One region of the Bradyrhizobium sp. ERR14 genome, then DNA from elsewhere that is predicted to be linked to it. Evidence: predicted binding sites of a transcription regulator. Region 1 holds the regulator's gene; each other region holds the start of a gene.
The links. Region 1 encodes PhoB, which activates phosphate uptake and scavenging genes when phosphate is short. Its sites were predicted from a motif close to TGTCATNNANCTGTCAT; they were not measured.

Region 1 (7,980 bases):
CAAGAGTCCTCTTGTACCGGCGTAAACGTTCGGGCGTCAGTCACGCGCCCGGCGAGCCTTAAGGGATTCTGACGGCACGGGTTTTTGAAGGCTTAGGCAATCGCTGCGAGGCCCCAGGATGGCTGGCGCGTAGCGAGGGAAAGGGTGCAATGACGGTTTTGACCTGGTCCGACGATCGCGTCGAGCAGCTGAAAAAGCTCTGGGAGGCCGGACTTTCGGCCAGCCAGATCGCAGCTGAGCTCGGCAATGTGACCCGCAATGCCGTGATCGGCAAAGTGCACAGGCTGGGTCTGTCCGGCCGCGCCAAGAGCCCTTCATCGGCAGCGCCCCGGCCGCGCAAGGCGCGTCCCGCGCAGCACATGATGCGGGTGACCCGCCCCATCGCGCGCGGCAACACCGCGCTGGCGCAGGCCTTCGAGGTCGAGGTGGAGGCTGAACCCGTCACCTACGACAACGTGGTGCCGATGGGCCAGCGGCTGTCGCTGCTTGAGCTGAACGAGGCGACCTGCCACTGGCCGGTCGGCGATCCCTCGAGCCCGGATTTCTTCTTCTGCGGCGGCAAGGCACTGTCCGGCCTGCCCTACTGCGCCCAGCACTCGCGCGTGGCGTATCAGCCGGCGGCGGATCGCCGGCGCGCGCCGGCGAAGCCGGGTCCGCGCTGAGTTCGCGGAATTCTCTGATCGCCAAGACGGCAGCCGTCACACGATGACGGCTCAACCAACTCGGTGTCATCCCCGCGAACGCGGGGATCCATAACCACAAGGCGCAGTTGTCGCGCGAGATGGTCACTCCGGGTATTCGCCAAACCACTGCCTGTGGTTATGGGTCCCTGCTTTCGCAGGGACGACGCCGGAGAATGCGGCGGCAGCCCGCCAAAGCCAACGCCAGCAAACCTTACGTCTGCTCCGCCTTCGCGAAGCGGTCGTCGAGCGCGTAGCCGGCGCCGCGGACGGTGCGGATCGGGTCCTGCTCGCGGCCGAGATTGAGCAGCTTGCGCAAGCGGCCGATATGGACGTCGACAGTGCGCTCGTCGATGTAGATGTCGCGACCCCAGACGCTGTCGAGCAGCTGCTCGCGCGAGAACACGCGGCCGGGATGCTCCAGGAAGAACTCCAGCAGGCGATATTCGGTCGGGCCGAGATCGATCGGCCGGCCCGAGCGCGCCACGCGGCGCTTGTCGCGGTCGAGCTCGATGTCGCCATAGGCCAGCACCGTCGCGAGCCGCTCAGGACTGGCGCGCCGCAGCAGGCCCTTCACGCGCGCCAAAAGCTCCGGCACCGAGAACGGCTTGACGATGTAGTCGTCGGCGCCGGTCGCAAGTCCCCGCACCCGCTCGCTCTCCTCGCCGCGCGCGGTGAGCATGATGATCGGGAGCTGCTTGGTGTCGGGCCGGGTGCGCAGGCGGCGGCACAGCTCGATGCCCGACAGGCCCGGCAGCATCCAGTCGAGCACGATCAGGTCCGGGATGTGCTCCTTGAGGCGGGTGTCGGCGTCGTCGCCGCGCATGACCGTCTCGACGTCATAGCCGTCGCCTTCGAGGTTGTAGCGAAGCAGCTCGGTTAGAGCTTCCTCGTCCTCAACCACCATAATGCGTGCGCCCATCGGGTCGTCGCTCCTTCAAGTCTTCAGGTATTCGGGACCGTCGTGGCGAAGGTGGTCATGTCGCCCTTCGGCCGCTTGTCGGTGATCGCCTGGCCTTCGATCATGTAGAACACGGTCTCGGCGATGTTGGTGGCGTGGTCGCCGATCCGCTCGATGTTCTTGGCGCAGAACATCAGATGGATGCAGAACGAGATGTTGCGCGGATCCTCCATCATGTAGGTGAGGAGCTCGCGGAACAGCGAGGTGCAGATCGCGTCGACCTCCTCGTCGCCCTTCCACACCGCCATCGCCGCCGGCAGGTCATGCGCGGCATAGGCGTCCAGCACCGACTTGACCTGCTGCTGCACGAGGTCGGTCATGTGCTCCAGGCCGCGGAACAGCTTCAGCGGATGGAAGTCGGTCTCCAGCGCGGCGACGCGCTTGCCCATGTTCTTGGCGAGATCGCCGATGCGCTCGAGGTCGGTCGCAACGCGCATGGCGCCGACGATCTCGCGCAGATCCACCGCCATCGGCTGCCGGCGGGCGATGGTGAGCACCGCGCGTTCCTCGATGCGCTTCTGCAGCGCGTCGAGCTCGGCGTCGATGGTGACGACGCGCTGGCCGAGCGCGACGTCGCGGCGGATCAGCGCGTCGACGGAATCGACGATCATGCGCTCGGCGATGCCGCCCATCTCGGCGACCAGGCGGGTGAGCTCCTGGAGGTCGGTGTCGAAAGCCTTTGCGGTATGTTCAGTACCCATGTCGCGTCTCCTCAGCCGAACCGGCCGGTGATGTAATCCTGCGTGCGCCGGTCGCTCGGCGACGTGAAGATCTTGCTGGTGTCGTCGAACTCGATCAGCTCGCCGAGATACATGAAGGCGGTCTTGTCGGAGACGCGCGCCGCCTGCTGCATGTTGTGGGTGACGATCGCGATCGTGTAGTTCTCGGACAGTTCCTGGATCAGCTCCTCGACCTTGGCGGTCGAGATCGGATCGAGCGCCGAGCAGGGCTCGTCGAACAAAATCACTTCAGGACGCACCGCGACGGTGCGGGCGATGCACAGGCGCTGCTGCTGGCCGCCGGAGAGCGACAGGCCGGAGGCGTTGAGCTTGTCCTTGACCTCGTTCCACAGCGCGCCGCCGCGCAGTGCCTTCTCGACGCGGTCGTCCATCTCGGACTTCGAGATCTTCTCGTAGAGGCGGATGCCGAAGGCGATGTTCTCGTAGATCGTCATCGGGAACGGCGTCGGCTTCTGGAACACCATGCCGACCCGGGCGCGCAGCAGATTGAGGTCGAGCCTGGGGTCGAGGACGTTGGTCTGGTCCAGCATGAGCTGGCCGGTGGCGCGCTGGCCCGGATAGAGGTCGTACATCCGGTTGAAGATGCGCAGCAGGGTCGACTTGCCGCAGCCCGACGGGCCGATGAAGGCCGTGACCCGGTTGGCACCCAGCGTCAGGTTGATGTTCTTCAGCGCATGGTGCTCGCCGTAATAGAAATTGAGATTGCGCACCGTCACCTTGGCCGGGGCTTCCGGCAGCGGCTGCGAGGCCAGATGAGCGTTGGAACTCATGGATACGGACAGGTCGGTCATTTTGCAGTCCTCTCGGCGCCGAGGATGCGCGCGCCAATGTTCAGGGCAAGCACGGTGAGCGTGATCAGCAGCGCGCCGCTCCAGGCGAGCTGCTTCCAATAGGCGTAGGGGCTCTGGACGAAGTTGTTGATGGTAACCGGCAGGTTGGCCATCGTCTTGTTCAGGCCGAGGCTGAAGAACTGGTTCGACAGCGCGGTGAAGAGCAGCGGCGCGGTCTCGCCGGCGACGCGGGCGGTGGCGAGCAGCACGCCGGTGATGAGGCCCGACCGGGCCGCACGATAGGCGATACGCTTGATCACCAGCGAGCGCGGCAGGCCGAGCGCCGAGGCCGCCTCGCGCAGGGGATTCGGCACCAGCAGCAGCATGTCCTCGGTGGTGCGCAGCACGACCGGGATCACGATGACGGCGAGCGCGAGCGCGCCCGCGATCGCGGAGAAGCCACGCATCGGCACCACCACCGCGCCATAGATGAACAGGCCGATGATGATCGAGGGCGCCGAGAGCAGGATGTCGTTGATGAAGCGGATCACCGAGGTCAGCTTGTCGTTGCGGCCGTATTCGGCAAGGTAGGTGCCGGCGAACAGGCCGAGCGGCGCGCCGATGCCGACGCCGATCAACGTCATGATGATCGAACCGACGATCGCGTTGCGCAGGCCGCCTTCGGTCGAACCGGGAGGCGGCGTATCCGCGACGAATATCTGAAGATTGAGGCCGGCCAGGCCGTTGAAGAGCAGCGTGACCAGGATCAGCGCGAGCCAGGTGACGCCGAAGGCGGCCGCGGCGAAGCAGAGCCCGCGGATGACGATGTCCTTGCGGCGACGACGCGAATAGATCGGATTGAGCGCCATGACGTTACTTCCCCGCCTTCTTGTCCAGCCGCATCAGCATCAGCCGCGCTGCGGCCAGCACGAAGAACGTCAGCACGAACAGCAAGAGGCCGAGCAGGATCAGGCCGGACTGGTGCAGGCCGTCGCTCTCGGCGAACTCGGATGCGATCGCCGCCGAGATCGTGGTGCCCGGCGCGAAGATCGATGAGGAGATGCGGAACGAATTGCCGATGATGAAGGTCACCGCCATGGTCTCGCCGAGCGCGCGGCCCAGCGCCAGCATGACGCCGCCGATGATGCCGACGCGGGTGTAGGGGATCACCACGCTGCGGACGACTTCCCAGGTGGTGCAGCCGACGCCGTAGGCGGCCTCCTTCAGCACCGGCGGCACCGTCTTGAACACGTCGACCGAGATCGAGGTGATGAAGGGCAGCACCATGATGGCGAGGATCAGCGCGGCGTTGAACGTGCTGAGATAGGACGGCGGACCTGCGAAGATCGCACCCAGCACGGGCACGCCGTCGAAGATCCTGATCATGAAGGGCTGGAAGGTGTTGGCCAGGAACGGGCCCAGCACGAAGAAGCCCCACATGCCGTAGATGATCGAGGGAATGCCGGCGAGCAGCTCGATCGCCATGCCGATCGGGCGGCGCAGCCATTGCGGGCAGAGCTCGGTGAGGAAGATCGCGATGCCGAGACCGACGGGAATGGCGATCAGCATCGCGATGAAGGAGGTGACGAGCGTGCCATACATCGGCCCGAGCGCGCCGAGCACGGGCGGATCGGCCGACGGCGCCCAGCGCTGCGTCCACAGGAAGGAGAAGCCGTATTCCTTCATCGCCGGGAACGCGCCGACGATCAGCGAGACGATGATGCCACCGAGAATGAGGAGCACCGAGATCGCGGACAGCCGCGTGATCCAGTAGAAGGTGACGTCGCCGAGCTTGAACGCGCTCAAGGCCTTGGCGCGGTCATACGGTCCGGCGTCGTCGATTACATCGCTCTGAACGGCCATTTCTGCCACGCCGATCCCCTGTGCCCGATAATATACGCTTGTTGTCAGTCTTTTTGTCGGTCTCGCGCTCCGGACACGGCGCGCGCCGATCCGGAGCGGAAGTCTTGTAGTCCCGGCCCTCGCGGAGCGGCACACTGGACGATGCTTCGTATCGCCAGGGCCGCGCCGCGTCCGGGACGCGAGAGCCCTACTTAGCTCTTGATCTCGGCAGCCCAGGTCTTCTCGATCAGGGTCACGACGCCTTCGGGCATCGGGATGTAGTCGAGCTCTTCAGCCGCCTTGCCGCCGCTCTTGAAGGCCCAGCGGAAGAACTTGATGGCTTCCTGCGAGGCCGCCTTGTCGGTGGCGTCCTTGTGCATGAGGATGAAGGTCGCCGCCGTGATCGGCCAGGACTTCTCGCCGGGCTGGTCGGTCAGGATGACGTAGTAGCCGGGCGCCTTGGCCCAGTCGGCGTTGGAGGCGGCCGCCTGGAAGGCTTCGACGGTCGGCTGCACCGGCTTGCCGGCCTTGTTGACGAGACCGGTGTAGGTCAGCTTGTTCTGCTTGGCATAGGCGTACTCGACATAGCCGATCGAGTTCTTGGTCTGGCTGATGTTGCCCGACACGCCTTCATTGCCCTTGGCGCCGACGCCGACCGGCCACTCGACCGCGGTGCCCTCACCGACCTTGCTCTTCCAGTCCGCGCTGGCCTTGGAGAGGTAGTTGGTGAAGTTGAAGGTGGTGCCCGAACCGTCCGAGCGGCGCACCACGGTGATGGCGTCCGAGGGCAGCTTCACGTTCGGATTGAGCTTCTTGATCGCGGCGTCGTCCCACTTGGTGATCTTGCCGAGATAGATGCTGGCGAGCGTCTCGCCGTCGAACACCATCTCGCCGGGCTTCACGCCCTCGAGGTTGACGACGGGGACGATGGCGCCCATCACCATCGGCCACTGGACGAGGCCGTCCTTCTCGAGCTGCTCGGCCTTGAGCGGCGCGTCGCTGGCGCCGAAGGTCACGGTCTTGGCCTGGATCTGCTTGATGCCGCCGCCGGAGCCGATCGACTGGTAGTTCAGACCGTTGCCGGTCTCCTTCTTGTAGGCGTCAGCCCATTTGGAATAGATCGGGAACGGGAAGGTGGCACCGGCACCCGTGATGTCGGCAGCGAAGGCCACCGTCGTCGATGCGGCGAGCAAGCCGGCAGCGACCATGGTTTTGATGAAATTCATGCTGGTCTCCATACAGGGGAGCGAAGCGCCAACCGCGCCCGATCGCGCTCCCCGCGCCGCCCCTTTAGGAGCGGTCGGCTGTGCTTTTACGAAGGTTTCGTGACAGTCGGATGACACACTCAAGCGATTGAAATCGCTGGAGTTTCAGGCTTAAACTAAAGTCTTAGCCTGGGGAAAACAGGCGGTGAAAGTGGCACCCTGACGGGGCACGCTTTCGATCAAAAGCCGGCCGCGATGGCGGTTAAGAATATGTTTCACCAGCGATAATCCGAGCCCGGTGCCGCCCTGCGAGCGACTGTCGCCGACGTCGACCCGGTAGAACCGCTCGGTCAGCCGCGGCAGGTGCTCGGGCGCGATGCCTGGGCCGAAATCGCGGACCATGATCCGGATTTCCTGAGTTCCATCAGTGGCTGCGGCTGAGGTCAGCGACACGATGACGCGTCCGCCGGAGGCACCGTATTTAAGCGCGTTCTCGATCAAATTCTCGAACAGGCGGAGCAGCTCCTCGCGGTCGCCCGCGATCATCACCGGTCCCTCGGGCAGATGGATCTCGACCTCGACCTGACGCTCGCGCGCCAGCGGCTCGAGCCCGTCGGCGACCTGGCGGATGATCGGCAGCAGGTCGACCAGGGTGTCGGGCCGCACATGGGCCGACAGCTCGACCCGCGACAGCGACAGCAGATCGTCGATCAGGCGCGCCATGCGGGTGGCCTGGTTGTGCATGATGCCGAGGAAGCGCTCGCGCGCCTTGGGATCGTCCTTGGCCTGGCCCTGCAGCGTGTCGATGAAGCCCGACAGCGCGGCCAGCGGCGTGCGCAGCTCGTGGCTGGCATTGGCGACGAAGTCGGCCCGCATCTCCTCGACCCGGCGCAGCGGCGTCTGGTCGTGGAAGGTCATCAGCATGCATTTGTCGGCGCCGCCGAAGCTGGTCGGCACCGGCACCGGCGTGATCATGAGCTCCAGCCAGCGGTCGACCGGGACGTGGTCGAGATAGGTGGCGCGCCGCGGCTCGGTGGTCGCGATCGCCTCGCGCAGCGCGGTGATGATCTCCGGCGAGCGCAGCGCGAACTGGGCCAGCTCGTTCCGGCGCAGCGCCGGTGCGAGCTGGGCGGCGGCGGCATTGAGGTGGATGACGCGGCCGGCGCGGTCGAGCAGCACCGCGGGATCCGGCATGCCGGCGACGACGGCGGCCACCGCCGCGCTCTCGACCGGGTTGATGCGCCTGACGTCGTCGCGCGAGGCGGCTGGATCGTGCAGCCGCCACGGGATCAGCGCGGCCGCCGCGATACAGAGGAACACGATCGCGGCGTGCAGCGCCGACAAGTCGCCGAGCGAGACGACGACGGACAGCGCCAGCGCCGCGGCGATCAGGATCACGGTCGAATGCCGCAGCCGGTCGGACCAGGGCTGCGCGGAGGGAGAAGATGGGGCGTCGATCGCCATCGGGGCGGACTTCTCCTGGGGCTTGTCTGAAGGCCTGTCAAATAAGGCTTGGCGCCGTCAGGCACCGCTGTCGCTGCGCTCTCTCACATAAGCGGCTTCACGCGCCGGGCCGGGGTCGAGCTTGAGCGCCGCCTGCTGCAAGCGCTTCGATCGTGCGCCGATGATAACTTCGCGAAACGTCAGCAAGATTACAGATATGACGAAGGGCGACAGATAATAGAGGACGCGGAACAGCAGCATGCCGCCCAGAAGTTCCTCGCGATCCATCTGCCAGAGACCGACCAGCATGGCGGCATCGAACACCCCGAGCCCGCCGGG
Region 2 (7,980 bases), on a different contig from region 1:
GTACTTTCCCGGTCAGGGGCCCACTGGCGCGAGCCTGGAGCGGCCTCGTTTGGTCGGAATGGGTCACGATTGTGTCCTTGGATGCGCCCTCGAGGGGCTGGGCGCAGGTACCACATGGTCAGCGCCCCGTCACGGGCATGTCGTTCTCCCGTAATGCGCTATTGACAGCGGGCCGCCAACTAGCCAAGTGAAACACCGCTTTTCAGACATTCCCAGGATTCCTGCCGTGGCCAAGTCCGAACTCGGAACCAAACGTATTTGCCCAACCACGGGCAAGAAGTTCTATGACCTCAACAAGAATCCGGTGATCTCGCCCTATACCGGCGAAGTCGTGCCGATCGCCCCGGTCGCGCCCGCGCGCATGCCCCGCGGCGCCGAAGCCCGGCACGCAGCGACGGCGGACGCCACGCCAGAGCCGGCAGAAGTCGAGGAGGTCTCGCTCGAGGAGGCCGACGCCGAGGAGAACACCGGCAAGGTCAAGGCCGCCGTGCCCGAATCCGAGGACGATATCGAGGTCGATGAGACCCTCGATGACGACGATGACGATGATTCGACCTTCATTGCCGACGAAGAAGAGGGCGATGAGGACGTGACCGACATCATTGGTGATGTCGGAGGTGATGAAGAGACTTGAGATCAGCCCTGATCTGTGAAAAAGGGTGCACCGCGCGAGTCACCAGGGCTCGCCGGTGCGGGTGATCCACCAGGATCCCCGCAAGGACTAAGGGGCCATAGCTCAGCTGGGAGAGCGCTTGCATGGCATGCAAGAGGTCGGCGGTTCGATCCCGCCTGGCTCCACCAGCCTTCGCTCGCTTCGCGAGCTTCGGCTAGGCAAGCCTGGGGAAGTCTCTCGTAGCGAAGTGAGCGAAGGCTGCCCCGCCATAGCCCGAAGGGCGTCGGCGGGCTCAAGCTGATATCCACGCTGCATCGAAGCAACACGCTAAACGTGCCTTGAAGCTGCTATCCTACCCTCCGGGGAGGAAGCAGAATGAAATACGTCTATATCCTCGAAACTCTCGATTCCGAGCACTTCTATGTCGGCATCACGGATGATTTGCGGGCACGCTTGGCGAAGCACAACGCAGGCGAAGTACCGCACACCTCCAAATTTGGGCCTTGGCGAATTAGGACCTATTTCGCCTTCGACGACGCTGCACGCGCTGTTGCGTTCGAGCGATATCTGAAATCTGGCTCAGGACGCGCTTTCGCAAAGAAGCATTTCTGATCGCCGAACCCCCTACTCCCCGATCACCGCATTCAGCCGGTCCCGTAGCGCGACGATCTCGTCCTTCATCGTGACCAGTTCCGACACCGAGCAGTCCGACGCCGCCAGGATCGACTGCGGCACGCTGCGGGCTTTTTCCTTCAGCGCATGGCCCTGCGCCGTCAGCGCGATCAGGACCTGACGCTCGTCTTCGCTCGAGCGGGTGCGCTTGACGAGATGGGCGGCCTCGAGCCGCTTGAGCAGCGGCGTCAGCGTCCCCGAATCCAGGAACAGCCGCTCGCCGATGTCCTTGACCGGCACGTCGTCGCGCTCCCACAGCACCAGCATCACCAGATATTGCGGATAGGTCAGGCCGAGCCGATCCAGCAGCGGCTTGTAGACGCGGTTGAAGGCGTGCGCGGCCGAATAGACCGCGAAGCAGATCTGGTTGTCGAGGCGTTGCGGATCGAGGGTCGATAGCTTCCGGGGCATGGAGAATCTCACGGGATTTTCTCTCATTCTGGGGCCGGCGGGCGGCACATTCAATTGCGAACAATTAAATGTGAGCCATGCTAATTTAGATTGTGCACAATCAAATTGTTTGCGATACAGAGCGCACCCCAACCGGAAGACCCGAGGAGACGACAATGTCCGTGAACGTCCTTTACAAGACCAGCGCCAAGGCCACCGGCGGTCGTGATGGCCATGCTGCTACCCTCGACGGCGCGCTCGACGTCAAGCTCACCACGCCGAAGGAGCTCGGCGGCGGCGGCGGCGCCGGCAACAATCCCGAGCAGCTGTTCGCGGCCGGCTATGCCGCCTGCTTCATCGGCGCGATGAAGTTCGTGTCGTCGCAGGGCGGGCCGAAGGTTCCGGCCGATGCCTCCGTCACCTCGACCGTCGGCATCGGCCCGCGCTCCGAGGGCGGCTTCGGTCTCGACATCGATCTCGCCGTCTCGCTGCCGGGCCTCGCCCGCGCGGAAGCCGAGGCGCTGGTCGAGAAGGCGCACCAGGTGTGCCCGTATTCCAATGCCACGCGCGGCAATGTCGACGTTCGCCTGACGGTCGTCTGATCGCGACGGCGGATTGGCTGGCCCGGGATCCCCCTCGGGCCGGCCGCTTCCGTTGATTTCCCACACCGCGGGATTGCGCAGCGACGGCGCATGCGGCCCTACGCGGCAGACCATTGCTGGCCCAAAAAAACCTCGCTAGGCCTGTGACCAAATATCGACACAGGGGAAGCGAAGGCATGAGTTCTGAAGCCGCCAGTTCTGAAGCCGCATTGGGCGCAATGAGCGGATTGCGCGTCATCGATCTCACGCGCGTGCTCGGCGGTCCCTACTGCACCCAGATCCTCGCCGATCACGGCGCCGACGTGATCAAGGTCGAGCCGCCCGCGGGCGACGAGGTGCGTGAATGGGGCCCTCCCTTCCACGAGGAGGACGCGGCCTATTTCGTCGGCATCAACCGCAACAAGCGCTCGATCGGCCTCGACCTCGCCTCCGAGGGCGGCCGTGCCGTGCTGCTCAAGATGCTGGAGACGGCCGACGTCCTGATCGAGAATTTCAAGCCGGGCACCCTGGAGAAATGGGGCATCGGCAACGACGTGCTCAGCAAGAAATTTCCGCGCCTCGTGCATTGCCGGATCTGCGGCTTCGGCGCCGACGGCCCGCGCGGCGGCAATCCCGGCTATGACGCCATCATCCAGGCCATGACCGGCATGATCGCCGCGACCGGCTCGCCCGAGAGCGGACCGATGCGGATCGGCGTGCCCTTGGTCGACATCACCACCGGACTTTATGCCGCGATCGGCATCCTGATGGCACTGTCGGAGCGGCAGCGCTCGGGCAAGGGGCAGTTCCTGGAGACGACGCTGTACGAGACCGGCCTTGCCATCATGCATCCGCACACCGCGAATTATTTCATGCATGGAAAGCCGCCGTCGCTCACCGGCAACGAGCATCCGAACCTCGTGCCTTACGCGATCTTCCCGACCAAGACCGACAACATCTTCATCGGCGTCGGCAATGACGGCACCTTCCGCAAGCTCGCCAAGGAGATCGGCAAGCCCGAGCTCGGCACCGATTCGCGCTTTGCCCGCAACAAGGACCGCATCGCCAACCGCGAGGCGCTGCGCGCAGAGCTTGCCGCCGTGTTCAGCCAGCACGAGGCCGAGCCGCTGTGCAATCGCCTGCTCGCCGCGGGCCTGCCCGCAGGGCCCGTGCAGAAGATCGACCAGGCGCTGACGAATGCGCACACGATCGCGCGCGGCGATATTATCGAGAAGGACTGGTACAAGGGCGTGGCCTCGCCGATCCGGCTCGACCGCAGCAAGCCGAGCCTGCGCCGGCTGCCGCCGAAATTCAGCCAGCACTCCCAGGAGGTGCTGGGCGAGTTCGGCTACTCCAAGCCCGAGATCGACGCGATGGTCGAGAAGGGCACCGTCTGCGGTCCCGAGCGCAAGCGCTAGGTGGCTCTCCCGCTTGCGGTGGGTGCCTCCGCAACGGGACAATCCCCTAGAGGATAGAACCCTCACCCGCGCCTTCGGCGCGACCTCTCCCGCAAGCGGGAGAGGTTTGCCCGCAGCCTGATCGCCTGCCTCACATCAATGCCGCACTGCGGCGCGACCCGCGCAGGTGCACCGCGAACCAATGCGGCCGCCCATGCCGTCTTCGCCTATTTGCCGGCTTCCCTTTTCCAGCGCTTGCCGCTTTCGTTTCGGCCGCTTACACAGTCATGTGAACGTCATATGGCGCTGCTAGCGCAAGCGCTTCTTTTGACGGCCAAGGGAGGTTTACTTGATGGCTCTTCGACACTTTGGGGCGGCTGCCGCATTTGCACTCACGGTTGGCATGACGGCCTCGCCGGCGCTGGCCGTGACGGAAATCCAGTGGTGGCACGCGATGACCGGCGCCAACAACGACGTCATCGTCAAGCTCGCCAACGACTTCAACGCGTCGCAGAGCGACTTCAAGGTCGTTCCGACCTACAAGGGCAATTACGCCGACACCATGAACGCGGGCATCGCGGCGTTCCGTGCCGGCAACGCGCCGCACATCATGCAGGTGTTCGAGGTCGGCACCGCCACCATGATGGCTGCGACCGGCGCGGTGAAGCCCGTCTACAAGCTGATGGCCGAGGCCGGCGAGAAGTTCGATCCCAAGATCTACCTGCCCGCCATCACCGGCTACTACTCGACCTCGAAGGGCGAGATGCTGTCGTTCCCCTTCAACTCGTCGTCGACCGTGATGTGGGTCAATCTCGACGAGCTGAAGAAGGCCAATGTCGCGATCCCGAAGACCTGGCCCGAAACGTTCGAGGCCGCCAAGAAGCTGAAGGCTGCCGGTCATGACACCTGCGGCTTCTCCGGCTCCTGGGTCACCTGGGTCAATCTCGAGCAACTCTCCGCCTGGCACAACGTGCCGCTCGCCAGCAAGGCCAACGGCCTCGACGGCTTCGACACCAAGCTCGAGTTCAACGGGCCGCTCCAGGTCAAGCATCTCGAAAACCTCGTCGAGCTCCAGAAGACCAAGGTCTACGACTATGCCGGCCGCACCAACACCGGCGAAGGCCGCTTCACCTCGGGCGAATGCCCGATCTACCTGACCTCGTCGGCCTTCTTCGGCAACGTCAAGGCCCAGGCCAAGTTCAACTTCACCGCTGTGCCGATGCCGTATTATCCGGAGGCAAAGGGCGCGCCGCAGAACTCGATCATCGGCGGCGCTTCGCTCTGGGTCATGGGCGGCAAGCCGGCCGATGAATACAAGGGCGTCGCAAAATTCCTGACCTTCCTCTCGGACACCGATCGTCAGGTCTACATCCACAAGGCCTCGGGCTATCTGCCGATCACCAAGGCGGCCTATGAGAAGGCCAAGGCCGAGGGCTTCTACAAGGACCAGCCCTATCTCGAGACCCCGCTGCTCGAGCTGACCAACAAGGAGCCGACCGAGAACTCGCGCGGTCTGCGCCTCGGCAACATGGTCCAGCTGCGTGACGTCTGGTCGGAAGAGATCGAGCAGGCGCTGGCCGGCAAGAAGACAGCCAAGCAGGCGCTGGATGCCGCCGTCGAGCGCGGCAACACGATGCTGCGGCAGTTCGAAAAGACCGCCGTCAAGTGAGGCGATGAGCGGCAGGCCGGTCCCCCGGCCTGCCGCTTTCGGCGGACACCATGCAAAAGCAAGCCATTTTCCAATCCAAGCTATTGCCTTACGTGCTGGTTGCGCCGCAGCTCGCGATCGTCCTGCTATTCTTCTACTGGCCGGCCCTGCAGGCGGTGATCCAGTCCTTCCTGCTCCAGGACGCCTTCGGCCTGTCGACGAGCTTCGTCTGGTTCGAGAACTATCTCGATCTGTTCAGGGAGCCCGCCTATTTCGAGGCGATCCTCCGCACCTTCTTCTTCTCGTTCGCCATCGCGGTCTCGTCGTTGTCCTTTGCGCTGCTGCTCGCCGTCATGGCGGACAAGCCCCTGCGCGGCTCGATGCTCTATCGCACCCTCTTGATCTGGCCCTATGCGGTGGCGCCGCCGGTCGTCGGCGTGCTCTGGATCTTCATGCTGCATCCCTCGCTGGGCGTTATCGCGCGCTACCTGCGCGCGCTCGGGATCGACTGGAATCCGCTGCTCGACGGTGACCAGGCGGCAACGCTGATCATCCTCGCCGCCGCCTGGAAGCAGATCTCCTACAATTTCCTGTTCTTCCTCGCCGGCCTGCAGAGCATCCCAAGAAGCGTGCTCGAAGCCGCTGCGATCGACGGTGCGCGCCCAATGCGCCGGTTCTGGACCGTGACCTTCCCGCTGCTGTCGCCGACCATCTTCTTCCTGCTGGTCGTCAACATCGTCTACGCCTTCTTCGACACGTTCGGCATCATCGACACCATGACCCGCGGCGGTCCCGGCAAGTCGACCGAGACGCTGGTCTACAAGGTCTATTCCGACGGCCTGCTCGGCGGCAATCTCGGCAGCTCCGCGGCGCAATCGGTGATCCTGATGGTCATGGTCATCGTGCTGACGGGCATCCAGTTCCGCTTCGTCGAACGCAAGGTGACCTACTGATGGTCGAGGAAGAGGGCTTTCGGCGCTACGTCGCGCACATCATTCTCTGGATCGGGATCGCGGTCGTCGCCTTCCCGGTCTACATCGCGTTCGTCGCCTCGACCCAGGACAACGCGCTGATCGCGAACGGGCAGATGTCGCTGCTGCCGGGCGGTCATTTCTTCGAGACCTATTATCAAACCATCTTCGTCGGCACGAGCGGCTCGACCCGCGAGCCTGTCGGCAACATGATGCTGAACTCGCTGGTGATGGCGCTGCTGATCGCGGTCGGCAAGATCGCGATCTCGATCATCTCGGCCTATGCGATCGTGTATTTCCGCTTTCCGTTCCGGATGCCGATCTTCTGGATCATCTTCATCACCCTGATGCTGCCGGTCGAGGTCCGCATCTATCCGACCTACAAGATCGTCGCCGATCTGCACATGCTCGACAGCTATGCGGGCCTCGCGCTGCCGCTGATCGCCTCGGCCACCGCGACGCTGCTGTTCCGCCAGTTCTTCATGACGGTGCCGGACGAATTGCTCGAGGCCTCGCGCATCGACGGCGCGGGTCCCCTGCGCTTCTTCTGGGATACGCTGCTGCCGCTGTCGCGCACCAACATGGCGGCGCTGTTCGTGATCCTGTTCATCCTCGGCTGGAATCAATATCTCTGGCCGCTGCTCATCACCACCCGCGACGACATGCAGACCATCCAGGTCGGCATCCGCAAGATGATCACCACCACCGACGCGCTGACCGAATGGCCGATCGTGATGGCGACCGCCATGCTGGCCATGCTGCCGCCGGTGTTCGTCGTCGTCGCCATGCAGAAATTGTTCGTGCGCGGCCTGGTCGAGACGGAAAAGTGAAGATGGCGAATGGTGAATGGCGAGTAGCGAATGGGGTCGCTGCGTCAGCCTTGCGTGTCAACCAATCCCCATTCGCCATTCCCTACTCGCTACTCGCCGGTGCAATCCATGGCTAACGTCACCCTGCGCAACGTCCGCAAGACCTATCTCGGCGGCTTCGAGGCCATCAAGGGCGTCAACGTCGATGTCGGCGACGGACAGTTCTGCGTGCTGGTCGGCCCCTCCGGCTGCGGCAAGTCAACCTTGCTGCGCATGGTCGCGGGCCTCGAGACCGTCACCGGCGGCGAGATCGACATCGGCGGCCGCGTGGTCAACCAGGTCGAGCCCGCCGATCGCGACATCGCGATGGTGTTCCAGAACTACGCGCTCTATCCGCATATGAGCGTCTTCAACAACATGGCCTACGGCCTGCGCAACCGCGGCATGGCGGAGGCCGAGATCAAGTCCCGCGTCGAGGAAGCCGCGCGCGTGCTCGAGCTGTCACCGATGCTGGAACGCAAGCCGCGCCAGCTCTCCGGCGGCCAGCGCCAGCGCGTCGCCATGGGCCGCGCCATCGTGCGCCAGCCGAAGGTGTTTTTGTTCGACGAGCCGCTGTCGAATCTCGATGCGAAACTGCGCATCGCGATGCGGGTCGAAATCCGCAAATTGCAGCGCCGGCTCAACACCACGTCGATCTACGTCACCCACGACCAGCTCGAAGCCATGACGCTCGCCGACGTTCTCGTCGTGATGAATGGCGGCCAGGTCGAGCAGGTCGGCAATCCCCTCGCGATCTACGAGAAGCCGGCGACCACCTTCGTCGCCTCCTTCATCGGGGCGCCGCCGATGAATTTGATGTCGACGCGCCCCGAGGAGATCAGATCACAGCTCGGCGGCAG
Region 3 (7,980 bases), on a different contig from region 1:
GCGGGTGCCAGCCGGCGCCCGGCCTTCCCTGCGCCCTTTCTGAACAAGAAGGGCAACGAAGAGAGTCAAAGCTCGGGCGAAATGAGCCGCGAGAATGCGACAGTGTGTCTTCTGAATGGATCATGTTTTATGGGCAGTCTCGTGCCCCGGACGTAGCGCGGCGTCCCCCTGGCGATGCAAAGCATCGTCCAGAACGACGATGCGGCTGCAGAGCCGGGGCCTATGTTGCGACGGATCGCGCAGTGTCTGGGTCCCGGCTCTGCGCAGCAATGCTACGCATTGCAGCGCGTCCGGGACACGAGCTCTCCTACGCGCTCTCGGTCTCCCGGTGCACGTCGTGCACGACGAGGCCCATGCCTTCCTCCGGCATCTTGATCCAGTCGCGGCGCTTCAGGGTGCGCTTGGTGTCCTCATAGCCGCTGGTCCAGTGCTCTCGCATCGAGGTGCCCGAGAATTCGTGGTCCTTGGCGTCGCCCTCATAGGCCTTCTGCTGGTAGATCAGATGCAGGATCGCGATCTCCGGCATGTGGCACAGGCTCGCCTTCAGCTTGCGCTCCTCGTCGGACAGCTGCTCGTCCGGCAGCTTCGCCAGCGCCTTGTGGAGCAGGACCTTGAGATTGTGGGTGCGGCGATAGACGTCCGTGTTGTGGCGCGTGCGCGAGGAATACATGATGTCCTTGTGGCGGGCCATCACGTCCTGGATCGAGCGCGGCAGCACGCCGCGCGCGCTGAACAGGTCGACCTGGAACACCAGCGAGTTGAGCGCATCCTCCTGGTCGAGCAGATGCTGCAGCGGTGTGTTGGAGACGATGCCGCCGTCCCAGAAATGATCGGTGCCGATCCGCACCATCGGCAGCGCCGGGGGCAGGGCGCCGGAGGCCATGATGTGCTCCGGCTCGATCTCGTCATGGGAATTGTCGAAATAGATGAAATTGCCCGAGAGCACGTTGACTGCGCCGACCGCGAAGCGAACCCTTTTCTCGTTGATGAGATCGAAGTCGATCAGCTCGAGCAAGCTCTCCTTCAGCGGCATCGTGTCGTAATAGCTGGTCGCGGTGCGCGCGCCGACCGGACTGAACCAGGGATTGACCTGGTGCGGGGTGAAGAAGCCGGGCTGGCCCATCGCCGAGGTCATCCAGGCGCTCGTGAGATTGCGCCACTGGCGGAAGACGTCGCCGTCAGGGGTGTAGTGCCAGATCTTGCGGTTGGTGATGCGCTCCCAGAAGATGCGCAGCGCCTCGAGCCGCTTCTCCGGCTTGTTGCCGGCGATGATGGCGGAGTTGATCGCGCCGATCGAGACGCCGCAGACCCAGTCGGGCTCGATGCCCGCCTCGTGCAGCGCCTGATAGACGCCGGCCTGGTAGGCGCCGAGCGCGCCGCCGCCCTGCAGCACCAGCGCGACGCGATCGCAGCGCTCGGGCCGCCAGCCCCGCGAGGGCGCCTGATGTGTCTGATATGTCGGTTGCGACGTGCGGGCGTCCATGGCGATGCCTCCTGCTTGCGCCAGACGATTGCGTCCCGTGGTGACGGCGTGATGACAAGGCGGCACCGATGCAGCGCCGGCAACGCAGACCGACCACGCTGCAACGGCAGGGGTCGTGCGGATGACGGAAAAGCTTCACATCGCAGTCAATGAGGATCGCTAGCAATTGCCGCCGATCAGGATCACAGGAGACCTGCGATGCGTAGCGAAGACGTGCTGAGACTTCCGTCAATGCCGGCGGCGGGGCCGAGCTATCCGGCCGGGCCGTATCGGTTCGTCAACCGCGAATTCCTTGTCATCACCTACGAGACCGATCCGGAGCTGATCCGCGCCGGCCTGCCCGAGCCGCTGCAGCCGATCGACCAGCCGATCGTGCATTACGAATGGATCAAAATGCCTGACTCCTCCGGCTTCGGCAGCTACACCGAATCCGGCCTCGTCATCCCCGCGCGCCTCAACGGCGAGGACGTCAACTTCGTCTCGCAGATGTATCTGGACGACGATCCGCCGATCGCCGCCGGCCGCGAGATCTGGGGCTTTCCCAAGAAGTACGCACATCCCAAGCTCGAGATCGTCAAGGACACGCTGACGGGCACGCTGGAATATGCCGGCCAGCTCGTCGCCATGGGCACCATGGGCTACAAGCACGAGAGCATGGCCGGCAACGGCGATCTCACGCGCGCCACGCTGTCGAAGACGCAGATCAATCTGAAGATGATCCCGGGCGTCGACGGCCGTCTCGAGGTCTGCCAGCTGGTCGCGATCAATCTCGTCGACATCGTGCCGAAGGGCTCCTGGATGGGGCCGGGCCGGCTGCATCTGGTGCCGCATGTCAACGCGCCGGTCGCGGATTTCCCGGTGCGCCGCTGCCTCGGCGCGCATCACTACATCGCCGATCTGACGCTGCCGTTCGGCCGCGTCGTGCACGACTACATCAGGCAAGCCGAGGCGGCCGCGACCGGGCTGGCGGCGGAATAGGGCGGCATCATCAAACTGTAACACTGGCGTAATTGAGTACCCGTCTGGGTCCGGAAGATGCCGTCAGCCATCGTCCGGAATGGGGCAGTTGTTGATGGTTGGGGTTGGCCATGGCTGAGCCGGCAAAGCTTGTCAGCGCCTTATCGAGCACTGATCCCGCCATTCCCGGCCTGGTCTGGGCCTTTCGCCTGCACAGCGACGGCAGTGCCGAGGCACTGCCGATCGACCAGCCGATCGAGTTCAGCCATGACGGCCGGCTCTGGCTGCATTTCAACCTGACTGACGCGCGGGCACGGCCCTGGATCGGAGCGTCGCAGCTGCCGCCGCTGGCGCGCGAGCTGCTGCTGTCGAGCGACACCTTCCAGCAGCTTCACGTCATCGACCACTGCGTCTACGGCGTATTCTCCGATCTCGTGCGCGAGATCGACAGCGCAACGGAGGAGACCGCGTTCCTGCGCTTCGCCATGACCGAGCGGCTGCTGGTCTCCGGTCGCCACCAGGCGCTGTGCTCGGCGGACGCCACGCGGCGGGTGCTCGAAGGCGGCTACCGCGTCGACAACGTCGCCCATCTGCTCGAAAAGATCGTCGACGAGGTCGCCGACACGCTGGACCCGATGGCCGACAAGCTCGGCCAGGAGATCGACGATATCGAGGAGCGCATCCTCGCCGATGACGCCAGGCCCGAGATGCGCCGCAACCTCGGCCGTCTGCGCCGCACCTGCGTGCGGCTGCATCGGCAGCTCACGGGATTGCGCACGCTGTTTCACCGTCTCGATCAGAAGAACACCGATCATTTGTCGCCGGCGTTGCGGATCCAGGCCGGCAAGCTCGCGCAGCGGCTCGATGGCCTCGATCACGACATCGTCGAGCTGCGCGAACGCAGCCGCCTGCTCGAGGAGGAGCTGCGGTTCAAGAACGAGGAGGAGAGCAATCGCCATCTCCACACCCTCTCGATCGTGACCTCGCTGTTGCTGCCGCCGACGCTGATCACCGGCATCTTCGGCATGAACACCAAGGGCCTGCCGTTGACCGACGTCGAGAGCGGATTCATCTGGGCAGCGGTGCTGATGGCCTCCTCGGTTGCTGCGGCCTATCTCTTCATGAGGCGCACCGGTATCTTCAAGTAGCGTGTGTCGATCGTGAGTTGGGCGACCCAAATATCCGTAGCGGCCGCGATTGCGATGGCCTGCACGGCGACGAGCGCGCGCGCCGGCGCCAAGGACGAGAGCGCGGCCGCATGGCTGTTTCCGAAATGGTTCAACGCGTGGCATGACGGCCTTGCCGGCAAGGGCCTGAATTTCGGCGCCACCTATATCGCAGACAATATCGCCAATGCCGCCGGCGGCGTGAAGCGCGGCGCCATCCATTTCGGCCGGCTCGATCTGTCGGTCGATGCCGACCTCGGCAAGCTGGTCGGCTGGACCGGTGGCCGCTTTTACGCCAATGCCTTCATCATCTACGGCCAGGGCCTTTCCCGCAACTACGTGATGAACCTCGCCACCATCAGCGAGATCGAGGCGCTGCCGGATCAGCGGCTCTACAATGCCTATTTCGAGCAGAGCTTTTTCAATGACCGCCTGAACATCCGGGCCGGCCAGCAGGCCGCCGATGTCGAGTTCTTCGACAGCCAGACCGACGACCTCTTCGTCAACGGCACCTTCGGCTGGCCCGCGATCAAGGCCAGCAACCTTCCGGCCGGCGGCCCGGCGCCGCCGATCGCCGTACCCGGCATTCGCATCAAGGCTGCGCTAACCGACAAGATCACCGCGTATGGTGCGGTGTTCAACGGCGATCCGTCAGGGCCCGGCGATGTCGATCCGCAACTGCGCGATCATCATGGCCTGGCATTCCGCATCAACGATCCGCCGTGGGTGATCGGGCAGGTTCGCTTCAACTACGCCATCGATATCGGCGGCCGCCCGCTCGCCGGCAATTTCACGCCGGGCGCGTGGAAGCATTACGGCTCGTTCGACAGCCAGCGCTTGACGGCGGAGGGGATGTCGATCGCCGATCCCGGCGGCAGCGGTATTCCTGCAAGGCTCAAAGGCAATTACGGCATCTTCGCCGTGATCGAGCAGGTGCTCTATCGCCCGCCTGAGGTTACCGAGACCAGCACGTCGGCCTCGCTCCCCGGCATCACCGCGTTCGGCCGCATCGCCTACAGCCCGCCGGACCGCAATCTGATCGATCTCTATATGGACGGCGGTATCGGCTTCGTCGGCTTCACGCCGGGCCGTCCGCTCGACCGCTTCGGCGTGGCGATGGCCTACATGCGGATCTCTAACACTGCGCGCAATCTCGACGTCGATACGCAGGCCTTCACCGGCATCCGCAGTCCGGTGCGCAGCAACGAGACGCTGATCGAGATGATCTACGAGGCGCACGTCAAGCCGGGCTGGTTGATCGCGCCATATTTCCAATATGTGTTCCGCCCCTCGGGCGGAATTCAGAACCCGAACGATCCCAGCGGCGTTTCGCGGATCGGTGACGCCGCGGTGTTCGGCGTCACCTCCACGCTCCGGTACTAGGCCGAGGCCGCCGCCGGCTGTAGTTTTGGCTGCCGCGACAGCGCCAGCACGATCAGCGAGGCGAACACGCAGAGCGCGCCGGCGATGAAGAACGCGGGCAGGTAGCTCTCATAGACCGTCCGCGAGAGACCAGCGCCGAAGGCGGCGGTCCCGGCGCCGAGCTGGTGGCCCGCAAAGATCCAGCCGAACACCAGATTGGCGCGCTCGGGCCCGAACTTTTGCGCGGTGAGGCGCACCGTCGGCGGTACGGTTGCGATCCAGTCGAGACCGTAGAACATCGCGAAGATTGACAGGCCGTAGAACGAGAAGTCGCTGAAGGGAAGGAAGATCAGCGAGAGCCCGCGCAGGCCGTAATACCAGAACAGGAGATAGCGATTGTCATAGCGGTCCGACAGCCAGCCCGACATTATGGTGCCGAAGAAGTCGAAGATGCCCATGGCCGCAAGCAGGCTCGCGGCCTGCACTTGCGGGATGCCGAAATCGAGGCACATCGGGATCAGGTGCACCTGGACGAGGCCATTGGTCGAGGCGCCGCAGACGAAGAAGGTCGCAAACAGGATCCAGAATGCAGTCGACTTCGAGGCGTCGCGCAGCGTGCCGAGCGCCACGCCCGTGATCGAGCCGTGGCTCACGGGCGGGGCGGGCAGGGGCTCGGTGCCCTCGTCGCCGAACGGACGCAGGCCGACGTCGCTCGGCCGGTCGCGCATCGCTAGCAGGACGGCCAGCGCGGAGACGGCGAGCATGATGCAGACGAAGCCGAGCGCGAGTCGCCAGCCATAGCGTTCGGTGAGGCTTGCGAGCAGCGGCAGGAACACGAGCTGGCCGGTGGCGACGCTCGCGGTCATGATGCCGACGACGAGGCCGCGCCGTGCCGCGAACCAGCGCGTGGCAATGGTTGCGCCGAGCACCAGCGCGGTCATGCCGGTGCCGATGCCGATCACCACGCCCCACAGCGCGACGAGCTGCCAGACCTCGGTCATGCCGAGCGAGAGCACGAGCGCCGAGACGACGATGAGCTGTGCCGCCAGCGTGACGTTGCGCAGGCCGTAGCGGTTGAGCAGGGCGGCCGCGAATGGCGCCATCAGTCCGAACAGAATGAAACGGATCGACAGTGCGGAGGAGATCTGCGCCGTGCTCCAGCCGAACTCCTTTTGAAGCGGAACGATGAACACCCCGGGCGCGCCGACCGTGCCGGCGCTGATCAGCGCGGCGAGGAAGGTCACGCCGACCATCACCCAGCCGTAATGAATGTTGCGGCGGGACAATGCTGCCGCGAGCCAGTTCGAGATCATTGGGCCTCAATGTGGTTTGGCGAGCCCGGTGGGACTCGCGTCATGGTTCCAGTCTGGCACGGGGAAGGGAAGTCTGAAATGACAGACTTCCCTCTATTTCGGACACCCGCGCGTCAGCGCGCCAGCCGCTCCACCGCGATCGCCGTGGCTTCGCCGCCGCCGATGCAGAGCGCGGCGATACCGCGCTTGAGGTTGTTCGCCTCGAGCGCATGCAGCAGGGTCACGATCAGCCGCGCGCCGGTGGCGCCGATGGGATGCCCGAGCGCGCAGGCGCCGCCATTGATGTTCAGCTTATCTCGGGGAATGCCGAGATCGCGCTGTGCCGCCATTGCCACCACGGCAAAGGCCTCGTTGATCTCGAACAGATCGACGTCGGAGGCGGCCCAGCCGACCTTGTCGAGCAGCTTGCGGATCGCGGGGATCGGCGCCGTGGTGAACCATTGCGGCTCCTGGCTGTGGGTGGCGTGGCCCTTGATCTCCGCGAGAACGGGCAAGCCGCCCCGATCGGCGAGCGAGCGCTTCGCCAGCACCAGCGCCGCGGCGCCGTCGGCATTGGCGGAGGAGGCGGCCGGCGTGATGGTGCCGTTGGCACGGAATGCCGGCTTCAGGCCTGGGATCTTGGCCGGATCGACCTTCAGCGGATGCTCATCATTGGCGACGATTCGGGGGCCGGCCTTTTCCGCGAGCGTGATCGGCGCAATCTCAGCCTTGAACGCGCCGCCCTCGACCGCCTTGCGGGCGCGGCTCAGCGTCTCCATCGCATAGGCGTCCTGGTCCTTGCGGGTGAACTGGTACGTCTCCGCGGTGGCCTCGCCGAAATCGCCCATGGAACGGCCGGTCTCGTAGGCGTCCTCAAGGCCATCCATCATCATGTGGTCGATGATGCGGTCGTGGCCGACGCGGTAGCCGCCGCGCGCCTTGGCGAGGAGATAGGGCGCGTTGCTCATGCTCTCCATGCCGCCGGAGACGACGATGTCGGCCGAGCCGGCGCGAATGATGTCGTGCGCCAGCATGGTTGCCTTCATGCCGGAACCGCAGACCTTGTTGACCGTGGTCGCGCCGGTGGCGTCGGGCAGCCCGGCCGCGCGCGCCGCCTGCCGCGCGGGTGCCTGTCCCTGGCCGGCCGGCAGCACGCAGCCCATGAAGACCTCGTCGACTTTCTCGGGTGCAAGGCTTGCGCGCTCCAGCGCCGCGCCGATCACGTGTGACCCGAGCTTGTGCGCGGGAAGAGGCGAGAGCTCGCCCATGAAGCGGCCGAGCGGGGTGCGGGCGGCGGAGACGATGACGACGGGATCGGCGGCTTCGGCCATGATGGGACTCCCTGGCGATGATGTGTAGGATTATGATCATCATATGATGCGCCGCAAAAAATGCAACCGCGACAGGGATGAGAAAATCTTGCGGTTCGCATGAGATTTGGTCGTGTGAGACGGGCAGGGAGGTTGGGCCGGGTGGGGATGAAGCTTGGTCGTTCCACACACACCGCTGTCATCGCCCGGCTTGACCGGGCGATCCAGTATTCCAGAGGGCGCTATGATTGAGCCGAGAGGCTGCGGCGTACTGGATGCCCCGGTCAAGCCGGGGCATGACGCCTTTTAAAATGGAGAGAGTCTAACCCATCACAGCGCGCCTACCGCTTCCTGTTCACGAACGCCTGCATCAGCCGCGTCGGCTCGTCCGTGAGGAACGACTCGCCGAA
Region 4 (7,980 bases), on a different contig from region 1:
ATCGCTCGAATATTGGCGGCAGGGACCGCGATTTCCGCCCATAGCGGCGAGAGCCGCGCCAACTTGACAAGCGGTGCGGATTGTTCGAGCCGCTGCCCTGGTGACACCGCGAGCTCGACCACGGACGCGGCTTGCGGGGCATTGACCGTGAGCGTCCCGCTGATCGCCGCTTGCTGGGCCAGCCGGGAGATTGCATCGTCGGACATCCCGCTCAGATGCAGCATCTGACGCCGTTCGGCGACGACGAGGGCGGCCTGGCGCGCTTCGGCCTGGCTGGCTTCGAGCACGCGTTGCGGCACGGCCTTGCCTTCGAACAGATCCACGTTGCGATTGAGCTGCTGGCTGGCGAGGTGCTCCTGCGCGATCGCGTGCAGATAGTCGCGCTGCTGGGAGACGAAGCTCGGACTCTCCAGCGTGACCAGCGGCTGACCGGCCGTGACGCGGTCACCGCGCCCCACCAGGAGCTTGGCGACCATGCCGGCCACCGGCGCGCTGACGACCCACAATTGCTGCGTCGGGATGACGATCTGGACGGGATAGGGCAGCGTCAGATCGGTCCGGCTCGCGACAGGATGGGTGACGCGGACGCCGAGATTGCGCGCCTGCGCATCGCTGAGCTTCACCTCGTCCTGTGCATTCGGCGCGGAGGGCCAGAGACTCAATACAAGCGCTAGGAGAGCACGGGCAGTCGCGCTCCGAGCGGGGCTCAGACGGAAAATCCCATAGGGCAGTTGCATGGCGGAAGTCGTCCGGAGCGCAGCATTGTATCTCGCTAACGCCGGCGCGACGGTGGTGGGTTGATGTGCATCAAGCGCGCTTGGCCTGCGCAGGATATTTTTGCACGAGGCGCGCCGGAGATGGCATCGATCCGGCTGTGGGCCGAGGTGGGCTCCGGGTGGTTTGCTTATCGCGGGGCGCAACAGCCAAGGCTGTTCTGAACTACGCAGGAGCAAAGTCGTGAAATTGAGCAGACTCTTGTGCACACTGCTGGGCAGTGTCATTGCGGCGCTTGCTCTCGTGCAGCCCGCGCTTTCCCACAGTGGAACGGCGCAGGATCCTTGGAGCCCCGCGCACATTGACATGCTCCCGGACGAAATCCGCGCAGACGTGCAGAAATGGAACGCTACGTGCGGGGGCTCGATAGCGGCCGCCCAACATTTTGCGCTCTATCTGACCGTGCCAGGCGCCGAGTTCGTGGCCCTTCACTTCGACGATTTTCAATGCCGCAGCAGAGCCGTTCTTTGCAATTCCGCGGGATGTCTTCACGAAGTGTATGTCGCGACGGCCGGCCGATACCGCCGCGTGCTCACGGTGCGCACCTATGACATCCGACTATCATCCGTCAACAACCAGGCCTTCGTCGAGCTCCTCGACCGCAACGGAACCAGCCGGAAGCTGCGCTGGAATGGCAGCCGATTCGTCGCGAAGTAGATGTCGGTGCAGATGCCTGTCGCTTGCACCTGTCTCGTTGCGCTTTAGTTTATTGTTAGAGCATGATCTTTTCGGAGAACCGCTACGCACTTTTCCGGATCATGCGCTAGCGCCGCACGATCGAGCCGGCGCGGCTGACCAGGCGGGCGAGTGCGCGGAAGCGGCTGCCGACGCGGTCGGCGACGAGGTCGCCGAGGCGATGCTCGAACACCAGCATCAGCTTGCGGCCCTGGCTGCGGAAATGCGTGGCCGGCAGCACGCCAGGGCGCGCCGCCGAGATCAGATGCGCGACGCGGAACGCAGCGCCCAAGAGGCGCGCGCGCTCGAGCTGCGCCGGCGTCAGCAGCTCCTGCATGGTAACCGGTGGCTGGTTTTCCTCGCTCAGGCCCGCATAGCGATAGAACACCGACAGGCCGACGAAGGCGCGCTCGGTGTGGGTGATCGCGCCGAAATTGCCGTTGACGACGAGGCTCAGAGTCTGCTCGCCGCGGTGATCGGGATGCACGCGCCAGCCGATATCGGACAGCAGGCACGCGGTGTGGCGCAAGCGGCGGTCCTCCTCGGTCTCGCGCAGCTTCACCACGCGCGCGAGGCGGTCGGTCCAGGCGATCAGCTCGTGGGCGTGCTTGGCCGAGCGCGACAGCAGCTGGTTCAGCTCTTCCGCGGCGCAGATCAGGCCGTCCTTGTTGCGTTCCGGTTCCGACAGCTTCTCGTGCAGAAGGCCCTCGCGCACGCCGAAGGTCGAGAACACGATCGTCTTCGGCTTTGCCACCCGGATGATGTGCTCGAGCACCAACGCCGCATAGGTGAGGAGCGGGCGCCGCGCATCGGCGACGATCTCGATGTCGGCGAGCATGTCCGCGGCCGCAAGCCGACGCAGACGGCGCGAAAAGTCGAGCGCTTCAGCCGCGGACAGCGAATAGCCGTGCATCACCTGGAGCGGATAGCCGCTCTGGATGATGTGGATGCGCGCCAGCGCACGCCAGGTGCCGCCGACCGCATAGAAAGTCCGGCCGCGGCCCGCGGTGAGCTGTGGCACCTCGTCGATCGCCTCGCGCACGATGCGGTCGGCGCGCTTGAGCGATTTGTGCGCGAGGTCCTGGAGCGCGAGCCCGCCGAGCGGCAGCGTCACGCCGCTACGCACGCTGTTCCTGCGCACGTCGATCAGTTCGAGCGAGCCGCCGCCGAGATCGCCGACGATGCCGTCGGGATGATGGATGCCGGAGATCACGCCGAGCGCCGACAGCCGCGCCTCGCGCGGACCCGACAGGATCTCGATCTTCACCGCGCAAATGCGCTCGGCCTTCGCGATGAAGTCGGGGCCGTTGGAGGCATCGCGGCAGGCCGCGGTCGCGATCGCGAACACGCGCCCAACCTGCATCACGCGGCACAACGCGCGAAAGCGCCTCAACGAGGTCAGCGCCTTGTCGACGGCGTCGGGCGCGAGCAGGCCGGTGCTCTGCACCTCGCGTCCGAGGCCGCACAGCGTCTTCTCGTTGAAGATCGGAATGAGGCTCCGTGTCAGCCCCTCGTAGACGACGAGACGGACCGAGTTGGAACCAATATCGATGACCGCGACGCTCGAGCCGCGCTTGCGCGGCCGCTTCACGCCGAACATCCCCGATCAGGATTGATGGCGTTCGTTCCGGCGCGTAAGACGACGCGGCGAGGATTCCTTGAGCGACTTTCCACGGCCAGACAGACTCGGATTTGTCATGAAGTAGTTGTGGACGTTGAAAGGCTCTTCGCCCTTCGCGGTCTTCATACGCGTTGAGGACCCGTCCGGCAACAATTGCCAGCTCTGCTCATTGTCCTTGAGATTCGCGACCATGATCTGTTCGAGAACCTGCTGATGCACCGTGGGATTTTGCAGCGGACACAGCACCTCGACGCGGCGGTCGAGGTTGCGCGGCATCATGTCGGCGGAGGAGATATACACAGCCGCTTTGGCGCTCGGCAGACCCTGGCCCATGCCGAAGCAGTAGATTCGGCCGTGTTCCAGGAAGCGTCCGATGATCGACTTGACGCGGATGTTCTCGGACAGGCCGGGAATGCCGGGGCGCAGGCAACAGATACCGCGCACCACGAGCTCGACCTGCACGCCGGCCTGGGAGGCCTCGTAGAGCGCGTCGATGATGTCGGGGTCGACCAGCGCATTCATCTTCATCCAGACCGCGCCGTGGCGGCCGTGGCGCGCATGCGCGGTCTCGCCCTGGATGTGCTCGATGATGCGCTTGCGCAAGGTCAGCGGTGACACCGCCATTTTTTCCAGATCGCTCGGCGCGGCGTAGCCGGTGATGAAATTGAACACGCGCGCGGCATCGCGGCCGATGGTCGGATCGGAGGTGAAGTAGGAGAGGTCGGTGTAGATGCGCGCGGTGACCGGATGATAATTGCCGGTGCCGGTATGGACGTAAGTCGTGAGGCTGCCGCCCTCGCGACGCACCACCATCGAGAGTTTTGCGTGCGTCTTCAGTTCGAGGAAGCCGTAGACAACCTGCACGCCGGCGCGTTCGAGATCGCGTGCCCAGCGGATGTTGGCTTCCTCGTCGAAGCGCGCCTTCAGCTCGATCAACGCGGTGACGGATTTGCCGGCCTCGGCGGCTTCCGCCAGCGCGCGCACGATCGGCGAGTTGTTGGAGGTGCGGTAGAGCGTCTGCTTGATCGCGACGACATCGGGGTCGCGCGTCGCCTGCTGCAGGAACTGCACCACCACGTCGAAGGATTCGTAGGGGTGATGGACCACGAGGTCCTTCTGCCGGATCGCGGCGAAGATGTCGCCGCCATGCTCACGTACGCGCTCGGGATGGCGCGGTACGTAAGGGGTGAATTCGAGGTCGGGCCGGTCGAGGCGCGTGAGTTGCGAGAGCTCGTTCATCGCCTGCACGCCGTCGACCAGGAACACCTCGTCGTCGGCGGCCGACAGCGCGTGCTGCACGAAGCTGCGCAGCTCCTCCGGCATCTTGGCATCGATCTCGAGCCGGATCACCGACCCGCGGCGGCGGCGCTTCAGCGCGGTCTCGAACAGGCGGACGAGGTCTTCGGCCTCTTCCTCGATTTCGAGCTCGGAGTCGCGGATGATGCGGAAGGCGCCTTGGCCGTGCAGATTGTAGCCGGGGAACAGGCGGTTGATGAACAGGGCGGTCGCCTGCTCCAGCGAGATCAGCCGGACCACCTTGCCGTCGGCCGGCAGGCGGATGAAGCGGTCGATCTTGCCGGGCATGCGGATCAACGCGTTCATCTGCTTGCCGTCGGCGGCGCGCGTGAGCTGGAGCGCGATGGTGAAGCCGAGGCTCGGGATGAACGGGAAGGGGTGGGCCGGGTCGATCGCCAGCGGCGTCAGCAGCGGAAACACGTTGCTGAGGAAATAGTCCTCGATCCAGGTCCGTTCCGCCTTGGTGACGTCCTTGCCGTCGACCAGGACGATGCCGACATCGGCCAGAGTGCCGCGCAAATCGCGCCAGATCGCCTGCTGGTCGGAGGCGAGTTCGGAGACGGTGCGGTTGATCAGGGCGAGCTGCTCGGATGGCGTCAGGCCGTCGGGGCTGCGTTCGGCAATGCCCTCGCGCACCTGCGCCTTGATTCCGGCGACGCGAACCATGAAGAACTCGTCGAGGTTATTTGCGGAAATCGACAGGAATCGCACCCGCTCCAGCATGGGATGGCTGGGATTGACCGATTCCTCCAGGACGCGTCGGTTGAAATGCAGCCAGGAAAGCTCGCGGTTGATGAATCGCTCGGGACTCGATGCGATCGCCGGCAGGCTCTCGGGCTCTGGGGCTTTTTCTTTAGTTTCAATAGCTTGCGCAGAGTCCATCAGAAGTCGGTCCATCCAGTTCGCCCCAATTTGCGACTTATGCGCAAAACCGGCCGGAGCATGTGTTAGAGCGATGACGTCTCGATGACATTGATGTTCCGCCGCTTCGCCGCGTCAAGCGGGCTCGCGTAGGCCTTGGGCGCGGCCGCGCGACCGATCAAGCGTCCCGCAGCAGCTCGGCGGCCAGCGCCCGGGTGACCGGGCGGCCAAGTCGCAGGGCTTCGCTGTCGAGCAATTCCACGGCTTGGCGGGCGGCGGCCGAGGACCGCTCCAGGCGCGTGGCGAGGTAGCCGACCACGCTCTCGTCCACGGTGAGCTGGCGGTCGGCGCAGAATTTGACGATCAGGCCGCGGAAGAGCTGGTCGTCGGGCGGCAGCAACGCGACCACCGGAACGGCGCGCAGACGCGAGCGCAGGTCGCGAAGCTCGATCTCCAGCGAGGCCGGCACCTCGCGTCCGGTGAACAGAATGTAGGCGCCATCCTCGCGGGCGAGGTTCATCAGGTGGAAAAGGGCGCGTTCGTCAAATTCCCTGGCCTTGAGATCCTCGACCACCAGCGCACCGGTGGCGAGCGTGCCCGGAACGCCCGCAGCGGTCAGCGCATTGGCCGTGGTGGAGCGGGCGCCGGCCTCCTCGGCCCAGATCGCGGCGAGATGGCTCTTGCCGCTTCCTTCCGGGCCGGCCAGCCACATGATCCGGTTCGGCCATTCCGGCCAGCTGTCGATCAGGCCGAGGCCGGCTGCATTGGCCGGTCCCTCGAGGAAATTGTCCCGGCTGAGGCTCTCCGCATGCGGAAGCGAAAACGCCAATTGTCGGGGGTGAACGCGGCCTGGCACGCTTGCTTTGCTCCATGCCGGCGCGCCGGCGTCATTTGAAGAGATCGGACGTATCGAGCGGGAGTTGGCCTTTTACGGGGCCGCATCCCCTCTCATTTGGCCTCGATCGTACTCATGTGCCGCAGCCATTCGACCAGATAGAGCGACACGGAGGAGAGCGTGAAGACCGTGACGAGGCCCATCAGGATGATATCATAAGGGGCCGGCTTGAAGCCGAAGGCAAGCGCCGCCAGCACGAGCGCCGCGAACGCCACTTGTGCCACCGTATTGAGCTTGGACACTTTCGACGGCTTCATCTCGACGGGCCGGTCGAACAGCCAGGACACGATCACGGCGGCGACGATCATGATGTCGCGCGAGACCACCAGGATCACGATCCAGCGCGGAATTGCGCCCCAGATGCCGAGCGCCATGTAGATCGAGACGAGCAGCGCCTTGTCCGCGAGCGGGTCGAGCAGGGCGCCGAGCTCGCTCGTCATGTTGAAGCGCTTGGCCAGGAAGCCGTCCACGGCGTCGCTGATACCGGCGATCAGGAAGACGGCGAACGCGACCTCCATTTGGCTCGACACGATGGCCCAGACGATGATCGGGACCAGCATGATGCGGCCCAGGGTAATGATGTTCGGAATACTCACGAAAGCGCTTCCCGGCACCCGGTCTGACCTCGAATCCGGCCTCTCGGGAGGCTGAACCGGTTGATATCTCTACATAGTATACGGCGGTGCGCCATGCGAGCCATTGCGCGTCCCCGGAATTCGACGTAACCAGCCGCGAACCCACTGGAAATCGGGCATGACCGACCGCAAAAACGGCCTCACTTACGCCGATTCAGGCGTCGATATCGATGCGGGCAACCGCCTGGTCGACCTGATCAAGCCGATGGTGCGCGCCACCGCACGGCCGGGCGCCGACGCCGAGATCGGCGGTTTCGGCGGCCTATTCGACCTCAAGGCGGCCGGTTTCAAGGATCCGGTCCTCGTGGCGGCGACCGACGGCGTCGGCACCAAGGTCAAGATCGCGATCGAGACCGGCCTGCATGGCGGGATCGGCATCGACCTCGTCGCCATGAGCGTCAACGACCTCGTGGTGCAGGGCGCCGAGCCGCTGTTCTTCCTGGATTATTTCGCTTGCGGCAAGCTCGATCCGGAGGCAACGGCCTCGATCGTCGCGGGCGTCGCGGAGGGCTGCCGCGAATCCGGCTGCGCCCTGATCGGCGGCGAGACCGCCGAGATGCCCGGCCTCTACAAGGACGGCGATTACGACCTCGGCGGGTTTGCCGTCGGTGCCGCGGAGCGAGGGACGTTGCTGCCGCGCAAGGACATCGCGGCCGGCGACGCCGTCATTGGCCTCGCCTCATCGGGGGTGCATTCGAACGGCTTCTCGCTGGTGCGCAAGATCGTGGAACAATCGGGCCTCGGCTTCGAGGCGCCGGCGCCGTTCGCCCCGGTCATGACCCTTGGCGGCGCGCTGCTGACGCCGACGAAGCTCTACGTCAAATCCTGCCTGCGCGCGATCCGCGAGACCGGCGCGGTGAAGGGCCTTGCCCACATCACCGGCGGCGGCTTCACCGACAACATTCCGCGCGTGCTGCCGAGCAACCTCGGCGTCGGCATCGATCTGGCGCGCCTGCCGGTGCTGCCGGTGTTCAAATGGCTGGCGGCGCAGGCCGGCATCGCGGAGCTGGAGATGCTGCGCACCTTCAACTGCGGCATCGGCATGATCGCGATCGTCGAGCCCGACAAGGTCGACGAGGTCGTGCAGGTCTTCACCGACGCCGGCGAGACCGTGGCGCAGCTCGGCACCGTGATCCCGGCCGAGGGCGAGCACCGCGTCGTCTATAACGGCCATCTCGACATGGCGCTGTGATGACCGGCGCTGTGATGAAGCGCCGCGTCGC

Region 2: ugpB (sn-glycerol-3-phosphate ABC transporter substrate-binding protein UgpB) is a predicted target of PhoB. The motif match lies at 3,937-3,953, and genes of this name have one in related genera.
Region 3: GGD62_RS00475 (acetoacetate decarboxylase) is a predicted target of PhoB. The motif match lies at 1,524-1,540, and genes of this name have one in related genera.
Region 4: GGD62_RS01290 (RNA degradosome polyphosphate kinase) is a predicted target of PhoB. The motif match lies at 5,322-5,338, and genes of this name have one in related genera.

The regions. Positions count from the first base shown of each region.
Region 1 covers NZ_JACIHD010000009.1:32,403-40,382, reverse strand. The annotation lists gene GGD62_RS24110 (GcrA family cell cycle regulator) at 150-662, shown strand; gene phoB (phosphate regulon transcriptional regulator PhoB) at 895-1,602, opposite strand; gene phoU (phosphate signaling complex protein PhoU) at 1,626-2,342, opposite strand; gene pstB (phosphate ABC transporter ATP-binding protein PstB) at 2,354-3,172, opposite strand; gene pstA (phosphate ABC transporter permease PstA) at 3,169-4,020, opposite strand; gene pstC (phosphate ABC transporter permease subunit PstC) at 4,025-5,014, opposite strand; gene pstS (phosphate ABC transporter substrate-binding protein PstS) at 5,206-6,219, opposite strand; gene GGD62_RS24075 (ATP-binding protein) at 6,370-7,662, opposite strand; gene GGD62_RS24070 (lysylphosphatidylglycerol synthase domain-containing protein) at 7,720-7,980, opposite strand, start outside.
Region 2 covers NZ_JACIHD010000003.1:371,493-379,472, forward strand. The annotation lists gene aroA (3-phosphoshikimate 1-carboxyvinyltransferase) at 1-67, opposite strand, end outside; gene GGD62_RS11510 (TIGR02300 family protein) at 227-634, shown strand; tRNA gene GGD62_RS11515 (tRNA-Ala) at 726-801, shown strand; gene GGD62_RS11520 (GIY-YIG nuclease family protein) at 989-1,225, shown strand; gene GGD62_RS11525 (MarR family winged helix-turn-helix transcriptional regulator) at 1,238-1,696, opposite strand; gene GGD62_RS11530 (organic hydroperoxide resistance protein) at 1,852-2,277, shown strand; gene GGD62_RS11535 (CaiB/BaiF CoA-transferase family protein) at 2,454-3,674, shown strand; gene ugpB (sn-glycerol-3-phosphate ABC transporter substrate-binding protein UgpB) at 4,006-5,322, shown strand; gene ugpA (sn-glycerol-3-phosphate ABC transporter permease UgpA) at 5,373-6,254, shown strand; gene ugpE (sn-glycerol-3-phosphate ABC transporter permease UgpE) at 6,254-7,102, shown strand; gene GGD62_RS11555 (sn-glycerol-3-phosphate import ATP-binding protein UgpC) at 7,211-7,980, shown strand, end outside.
Region 3 covers NZ_JACIHD010000001.1:97,085-105,064, forward strand. The annotation lists gene GGD62_RS00470 (patatin-like phospholipase family protein) at 308-1,483, opposite strand; gene GGD62_RS00475 (acetoacetate decarboxylase) at 1,682-2,461, shown strand; gene GGD62_RS00480 (transporter) at 2,572-3,588, shown strand; gene GGD62_RS00485 (carbohydrate porin) at 3,643-4,989, shown strand; gene GGD62_RS00490 (MFS transporter) at 4,986-6,281, opposite strand; gene GGD62_RS00495 (acetyl-CoA C-acyltransferase) at 6,395-7,591, opposite strand; gene GGD62_RS00500 (enoyl-CoA hydratase) at 7,912-7,980, opposite strand, start outside.
Region 4 covers NZ_JACIHD010000001.1:260,679-268,658, forward strand. The annotation lists gene GGD62_RS01275 (efflux RND transporter periplasmic adaptor subunit) at 1-737, opposite strand, end outside; gene GGD62_RS01280 (hypothetical protein) at 958-1,431, shown strand; gene ppx (exopolyphosphatase) at 1,538-3,040, opposite strand; gene GGD62_RS01290 (RNA degradosome polyphosphate kinase) at 3,056-5,248, opposite strand; gene GGD62_RS01295 (DnaA ATPase domain-containing protein) at 5,406-6,083, opposite strand; gene GGD62_RS01300 (CDP-alcohol phosphatidyltransferase family protein) at 6,176-6,718, opposite strand; gene purM (phosphoribosylformylglycinamidine cyclo-ligase) at 6,876-7,949, shown strand; gene purN (phosphoribosylglycinamide formyltransferase) at 7,964-7,980, shown strand, end outside.